2 regions of the Clostridium sp. AWRP genome follow, and region 1 is predicted to be linked to the other one. Evidence: riboswitches for the same ligand, from Rfam matches in the RefSeq annotation. Region 1 holds a riboswitch; the other holds the start of a gene.
The links. Region 1 has a riboswitch for molybdenum cofactor ahead of DMR38_RS10285 (aldehyde ferredoxin oxidoreductase family protein). Riboswitches for the same ligand answer to the same signal wherever they lie in the genome.
Positions count from the first base shown of each region.

Region 2: it holds a riboswitch for molybdenum cofactor, as region 1 does, so the genes downstream of both, fdhF (formate dehydrogenase subunit alpha) here and DMR38_RS10285 (aldehyde ferredoxin oxidoreductase family protein) in region 1, are expected to answer to the same signal.

Region 1 is NZ_CP029758.2:2,208,818-2,212,713, forward strand. It holds gene DMR38_RS10275 (MoaD/ThiS family protein) at 1-183, shown strand, start outside; gene DMR38_RS10280 (HesA/MoeB/ThiF family protein) at 186-872, shown strand; molybdenum cofactor riboswitch at 888-1,006, shown strand; gene DMR38_RS10285 (aldehyde ferredoxin oxidoreductase family protein) at 1,410-3,233, shown strand; gene DMR38_RS10290 (sigma 54-interacting transcriptional regulator) at 3,417-3,896, shown strand, end outside.
Region 2 is NZ_CP029758.2:3,527,022-3,530,917, reverse strand. It holds gene DMR38_RS16355 (acyl-CoA thioester hydrolase/BAAT C-terminal domain-containing protein) at 1-93, opposite strand, end outside; gene DMR38_RS16350 (TetR/AcrR family transcriptional regulator) at 121-801, opposite strand; molybdenum cofactor riboswitch at 1,446-1,577, shown strand; gene fdhF (formate dehydrogenase subunit alpha) at 1,797-3,896, shown strand, end outside.

The DNA of each region.
Region 1 (3,896 bases):
AGAGATAAAAAATTGTTTTTAGAATTTGACGAGCCTGTAACACCTTCTGATATATTAGAAAAAATAAATATTAGTGAAGAAGAAGTGGCTATTTTACTTATAAACGGTAGGGATGGTAAAGCAAATACGAAACTTAATGACAAAGATGTCTTATCGTTATTCCCACCAGTAGGAGGCGGTTAAAGTTGGAACGTTATGTTAGAAATATGAAAACTCTGTCAAAAGAAGAAAATAATAATTTGAAGAAATTTAAAGTTTGTGTTGTAGGCTGTGGAGGAATTGGTGGTTATGTTATTGAAATGCTTGGAAGAATAGGAATAGGAAGTATTACTGCAGTAGATGGAGATGTATTTGAGGAATCTAATTTAAATAGGCAAATACTTTCAAGTACAGACACTATAGGTTTTAGCAAAGCACAGGAAGCAAAGGCTAGAATGGAAAAAGTAAATCCACTAATAGAGATAAAAGCATTAGAAAAAATGCTTACAGAAGATACTGCCTGCAGTATTTTAAGTAATCACGATGTAGTAGTAGATGCTCTTGACAGCATACCAGCAAGATTGTTACTTCAACGCAGCTGTAAAAAACTTAATATACCAATGGTTTATGGAGCTATAGCAGGATGGTATGCTCAAGTTACTACTATATTCCCAGGAGATGATACTTTAAATAAGATTTATAATGTAGATAAACGAACAGCCAAAGGAATTGAAAAGGAAATGGGTAATCCATCGTTTACACCAGCTTTAGCAGCTTCAATTCAAGTAAGTGAAGTAATAAAGATTCTTTTAGGTAGAGGAGAACTTTTAAGAAAAAAGATGGTTTTTATAGATCTTCTTTCAACTGAGTATGATATAGTTCCACTGGTATAAAATTGTACAATCAAGTATATTATAGGACTTTAAGTTTTTGATCCTAACGCTAAGTCTATGGAGATAAGACCAATGAGTATGTTATGAAAATGATGTGCTTTCCGTGTTTGAGAAGAAGATCATTGTAAATACTAATAAAATAGGTATGTGCTTTTGGCGCATGCCTATTTTTTATAAACAAAGTTCACAAAAAATTGATCCATATTGGAACGTTTTTAAAAAATAAAAATATTGTTGTCCATTATTTGAACGTTTTTCTAAAAGAAAAACAGTAATATTGTATTTTTTTTGAGCACTTTGGCAATAATAAGCAACATATTTATTATTATTAGTAGTGTAGAGAAATATATTGCTTATTATTTGAGCATTTTATTATAAAATAAAAAATGTTGCTAAATTATTTACTATGAATTCACTTGATAATCAACGCATTGTATGTGTTTTTGATTATTGAGTGTTTTTTTGTAACCATATTTGGCACAATGTATGCTTTATAAACTTTGTGAAGTAAATATATTTATACTAGGAGGAATTTCAATGTATGGTTACGATGGTAAAGTGCTGAGAATAAATTTAAAGGAAAGAACTTGCAAGTCAGAAGATTTAGATTTGGATAAAGCTAAAAAGTTCATAGGCTGTAGAGGACTAGGTGTTAAAACTTTATTTGATGAAATAGATCCTAAAATAGATGCATTATCACCAGAAAATAAATTTATAATTGTAACAGGTCCGTTAACTGGAGCTCCAGTTCCAACTAGTGGAAGGTTTATGGTAGTTACTAAAGCACCGCTTACAGGAACTATAGCAATTTCAAACTCGGGTGGAAAATGGGGAGTAGACTTGAAAAAAGCTGGCTGGGATATGATAATAGTAGAGGATAAAGCTGATTCACCAGTTTATATTGAAATAGTAGATGATAAGGTAGAAATTAAAGATGCATCACAGCTTTGGGGAAAAGTTACATCAGAAACTACAAAAGAGTTAGAAAAGATAACTGAGAATAGATCAAAAGTATTATGTATAGGACCTGCTGGTGAAAGATTGTCCCTTATGGCAGCAGTTATGAATGATGTAGATAGAACTGCAGCAAGAGGCGGTGTTGGTGCAGTTATGGGATCTAAAAACTTAAAAGCTATTGTAGTTAAAGGAACTGGAAAAGTAGCTTTAGCTGATAAAGAAAAAGTAAAAAAAGTATCTATAGAAAAAATTACAACATTAAAAAATGATCCAGTAGCTGGTCAGGGAATGCCAACTTATGGTACAGCCATACTAGTTAATATAATAAACGAAAATGGAGTTCATCCTGTAAAAAACTTTCAAGAATCTTATACTGATCAAGCAGATAAGATAAGTGGAGAAACTTTGACTGCTAATCAACTAGTAAGAAAAAATCCTTGCTACAGCTGTCCTATAGGTTGTGGAAGATGGGTTAAATTAAAGGACGGAACAGAATGTGGAGGACCAGAGTATGAAACAATATGGTGTTTTGGCTCTGACTGCGATTCGTATGATTTAGATGCTATAAATGAAGCTAATATGTTATGTAATGAATATGGTATTGATACTATTACTTGTGGTGCAACAATTGCTGCAGCTATGGAACTTTATCAAAGAGGATATGTAAAAGATGAGGAAATAGCTGGAGATAATTTATCACTCAAGTGGGGTGATACGGAATCCATGATTGGCTGGATAAAGAAAATGGTATATAGTGAAGGCTTTGGAGCAAAGATGACAAATGGCTCCTATAGACTTTGTGAAGGTTATGGAGTACCTGAGTATTCTATGACAGTTAAAAAACAAGAAATTCCAGCATATGATCCAAGGGCAATACAGGGACACGGTATTACTTATGCAGTTAACCCTAGAGGAGGCTGTCATATTAAGGGATATATGATTAACCCTGAAATATTAGGCTATCCTGAAAAACTTGATAGATTTGCATTAGATGGTAAAGCAGCCTATGCCAAATTATTTCATGATTTAACTGCTGTAATTGATTCTTTAGGATTGTGTATATTCACTACATTTGGACTTGGAATACAGGATTATGTAGATATGTATAATGCAGTAGTAGGAGGAGCTACTTATGATGCAGATTCACTATTAGAGGCAGGAGATAGAATCTGGACTCTTGAAAAAATGTTTAATCTTGCAGCTGGAATAGGCAGTGATCAAGATACATTACCAAAGAGACTTTTAGAAACTCCTATTCCAGATGGTCCATCAAAAGGAAGTGTTCATAGGCTAGATGTTCTTCTTCCAGAATATTACTCAGTACGAGGATGGAGTAAAGAGGGTATACCTACAGAAGAAACATTAAAAAAACTAGGGTTAGATGAATATATAGGTAAATTTTAGTCTGATTCCATAAACTAGAAATTAGACTTCATGTATTAAAGAAGATAGGCTCTCTCTATATATGAAGTCTGTTTTTTAATAGGAAGGTGTGAATTTGAGAATAGAAGTTAGATTATTTGATTATATATTTGCAAGAGTATTAAGTTGTGGTTGGATAAGTTTGGGAGATGAAATTTAGTTGTTATGATAAACTTCAATAGTAATAAGCAAAGCTTTGAAGGATTCATTGAATCTATACATGAAGGCATTATGATTTGTAACATTTATGGAAAAATTAAATTTGTAAATAGTGCTTTACTACAAATTACAGGATATAGTCAAGAGTGCATAATGGATATGAATATTCAAGATATGGTAGATAACTGGAATAATATAATAAGTAATATACATAATATAAGCATTCAACAGAATGTAGAAACTAGCATAAAATCTATTAAGAATGTACTTAAATTAAACTTAAATATATATCCATTATACACAAAAAAAATGGATGACAGGATAATTATAGTTGTTTTTAAAGAAATAAAAAAGAAAAGAAAATTAGAAGAAAGGCGATTAAAAGGCAAGGCTATATATACTTTTGACAAAATAATAGGGAGAAATAAGAACTTTTTAAATATAATAGAGTATTCAAAAAAGATATCTAATAGTAAGTCTACTATA
Region 2 (3,896 bases), 1.3 Mb from region 1:
TCCGGGTACACTTCCTGTTATAATAACAACTAACGGTTTTCCTTCATTTTCATAAAAATCGCCATAAATTTCTTTAGTTCTATATTCTTTCATAAATTACCTCCATAAGTTTACATTTTTCTATTTGAGAAATTCTTTGTAATCTGAAATGAGTATTTCATTTATATATTGATTTACTTCATCATCCGTAAAATTAATATTCAAGGCTCTAAGGTGATAAGTACACAAAGAGAAAAGCATATCTTTAAAATTACTTGTAATTTTTTCATTAAGCCAGTATGTTATAACCCCAAATAAGCTGTTAGTAAGTAACACAGAAGTTACGTTGATATCATTAATACCAGATGAGTGGAATTGATCTAAATGTTCCAATATTCCTTTTAAATAAACATTTGTTTTGTCTAATATCTCCCAACGTTTCTTTTCGAATGATTCATTAATTCCCATAGATTTTACAAATAGTATCTTTGAGAATTCTTTGTTATTTACATATGTGCAAATTGCACTGGTCATTGCCAAAGTAAATTTTTTAACAATACTGTCTTTTACGGTCATAGAAGCATCAACGGCAGCTTTTAAACTCATATCAGAAATTTCTTCGTAAATCTGTGCTAATACTCCCTCTTTATTATTAAAGTAAGAATAAAAAGAACCTACTGATACAGAAGCTTCATTTGTAATATCCTTTATCGAAGAATCAATGTATCCTTTTTGGGAAAAAACCTTTGCGGCTGCTTGAAGAATAGCTTTTCTTTTTAAATCTTTTATTTTTTTTGCTTTAGTAAGCCCAATATTATTCATAAAAATCTCCTTTAATTGTAATGAATTTGAATTCAAATTCATTATATGCTTATTTTCATAAAGTGTCAATATATAGTATATCTCTTCGATTTTGCTTCTAACTTTAAAAAAAGTAACTAAAAGCATATATATCTTTATTCGGTTTATTAATTTTTTCCTACGATTCCGAAATAGGTATAAAAATATAAGATTAAGAATTTATTATTAACAAAACCCACGCTAAGGAACAATATTCCATATTATTCCTTAGCGTGGGTTTTGTCGGAAATGTTGGTGCTACCCCATAGGATATTTTACTAAAATCTATATTAACTTCTGCTTTCAACATTTTTTATATTATACATATTAAAGTTTAATTCTAGAAACCTGTTTTTGACAGTTTGTTCAAATAATGATTGCTAAAATGTGTTATGAGTTTGGTTATTATTATAAATTATAATATTGTAGAGGTATCATATATAAAATTCAAATAATGGTTTATGATTGATATTGTATGTAGTAAAATGTTTACATAAAGTACTATTGTTAATTTGCCATGAAGTCCAAAAGGAGCAATTAAAAGTATATAGGTTGTATTGCCAGCCTTGAAACTTTTAATGTGAAATAAGTATACATTAGTTAATAAAAACTATATTATCAAAATACAATTAAATAAACTCCGATCTATATTTAACCTTAGGCTAAAGGATAATAGGTTAAGGCTAACATGGACGTTTTGGGTGTGAAAAGTAATTTTTATGCCTGCTATTTTGCAAAGGAGTTCATATTCATATAGGTAAACTATGCCTATTATGAGTATGAACTTTTTATATTATCAAAATATTTTTAATATATATTTTATACAAAAAATATATAAGTATATTATTACTCAGGGTATTTTAATGATACTTAAAAATTTGATTGATAATGATTTTTAGGCTCTACCGAGCCTTGAAATAAAAGGGGTGAGAGTTATGAGCACGCCTATTTATAAAGAAGAAGGAGTGAAGTTATTAATGAAAAAAAAGGTATTAACTGTATGCCCTTATTGCGGTGCTGGATGCCAACTCTATCTAGTTGTTGAAGATGGACAAATAGTAAGAGCAGAACCTGCTAATGGAAGAACAAATGAAGGAACTCTTTGTCTTAAAGGACGTTATGGTTGGGATTATCTAAATGATCCTCAACTTCTAACTCCACGTATAAAAAAACCTATGTTAAGGAAAAATGGTAAGTTAGTAGAAGTAACTTGGGATGAAGCTATTAAGTTTACGTCAGAAAAGTTAACAGAAATAAAAAATAAGTATGGTGCTGATTCTATAATGACTACAGGCTGTTCTAGAGGTCCCGGAAATGAGACGAATTATGTAATGCAAAAATTTGCACGTGCTGTAATAGGTACAAACAATGTAGATAACTGTGCTAGAGTTTGTCATGGTCCCTCAGTAGCAGGATTAGCTACAGTACTTGGAAATGGTGCCATGTCAAATACTATTCCTGAAATTGAAAATTCAGATTTGCTTCTTATATTTGGATATAATCCAGCAGAATCTCATCCTATAGTTGCCAGAAGAATAGTTAAAGCAAAGGAAAAAGGAGCAAAAATTGTAGTCGTAGATCCTAGGGTCACAGAAAGTGTGAGAATATGTGATCTTTGGATTCCATTAAAAGGTGGTACTAATATGGCTCTTGTAAATGCATTTGCCAATGTATTACTTAATGAAAATTTGTATAACAAAGAATATGTTGCTAATTATACTGAAAACTTTGAAGAGTATAAATCAATTATACAAAAATATAGTCCTGAATATTCAGAAAAAATAACAAATGTTCCTGCTGAAGATATAAAAAAAGCCATGAGGATGTATGCTAATGCAAAAAATCCAATGATTCTTTATGGTATGGGAGTATGTCAATTTGGTCAAGCTGTAGATGTAGTTAAAGGTTTAGCTGGTTTAGCTTTAATGACAGGAAACTATGGTAGGCCTAGTGTTGGTATAGGTCCTGTAAGAGGACAAAATAATGTTCAGGGCTCTTGTGATATGGGTGCTATTCCTAATTGTTACCCTGGATATCAAAAAGTTACGGATAAAAATGTTAGAGAAAAATTTGAGAAAGCTTGGGGAGTAAAACTTCCTGATAAAGTCGGATATCATTTAACAGAAGTGCCTAGACTTGTTTTAAAAGAAAATAAACTAAAGGCTTATTATATAATGGGAGAGGATTGTGTTCAAAGTGATCCAAATGCAAACGATGTAAGAAAAGCTTTAGATAAATTGGAACTTGTAATAGTTCAAGATATATTTATGAATAAAACAACTTTACATGCTGATGTAATACTTCCGGCTACTGCCTGGGGAGAAAATGAAGGTGTATACAGTTCTGCTGATAGAGGTTTCCAGAGATTCCGAAAAGCTGTTGAACCAAAGGGAGCTGTTAAACCAGATTGGCAGATAATTTGTGAGTTAGCTACTGCTATGGGATATTCTATGCATTATAATAATACAGAAGAAATATGGGATGAAATGAGAAGTCTCACTCCTAAATTTGCTGGTGCTAGCTATGAAAGAATGGAAAAGTTAGGAGGAATAATTTGGCCTTGTCCTTCTGAGGATCATCCTGGAACGCCTGTGCTTTATGAAGGAAATATTTTTAGTACACCAAGTAAAAAAGGTATTTTATTTGCAGCAGAATGGAGACCTACACAAGAATCTCCAGATAAGGAATATCCATTAAGCTTATGTACAGTTAGAGAAATAGGCCACTACTCTGTAAGAACAATGACTGGTAATTGTCGTGCTCTCAAGGCACTTGAAGATGAACCAGGTAAAATTCAAATGAGTTTGGAAGATGCTGAAGAACTTGATATAAAGGATGGAGATCTAGTACGGGTAAGTTCAAGAAGAGGTTCTGTAATGTCAAGAGCCTTAGTTACAGATAGAGTTCGTAAGGGTAATACTTATATGACTTATCAATGGTGGATTGGAGCTTGTAATAACCTTACTGTTGATAATTTAGATCCTATATCAAAAACACCTGAATATAAATATTGTTCAGTTAAAGTGGAGGCAATAGAGGATCAAGATAAAGCTGAAAAATGTTTATTAGAAACATAC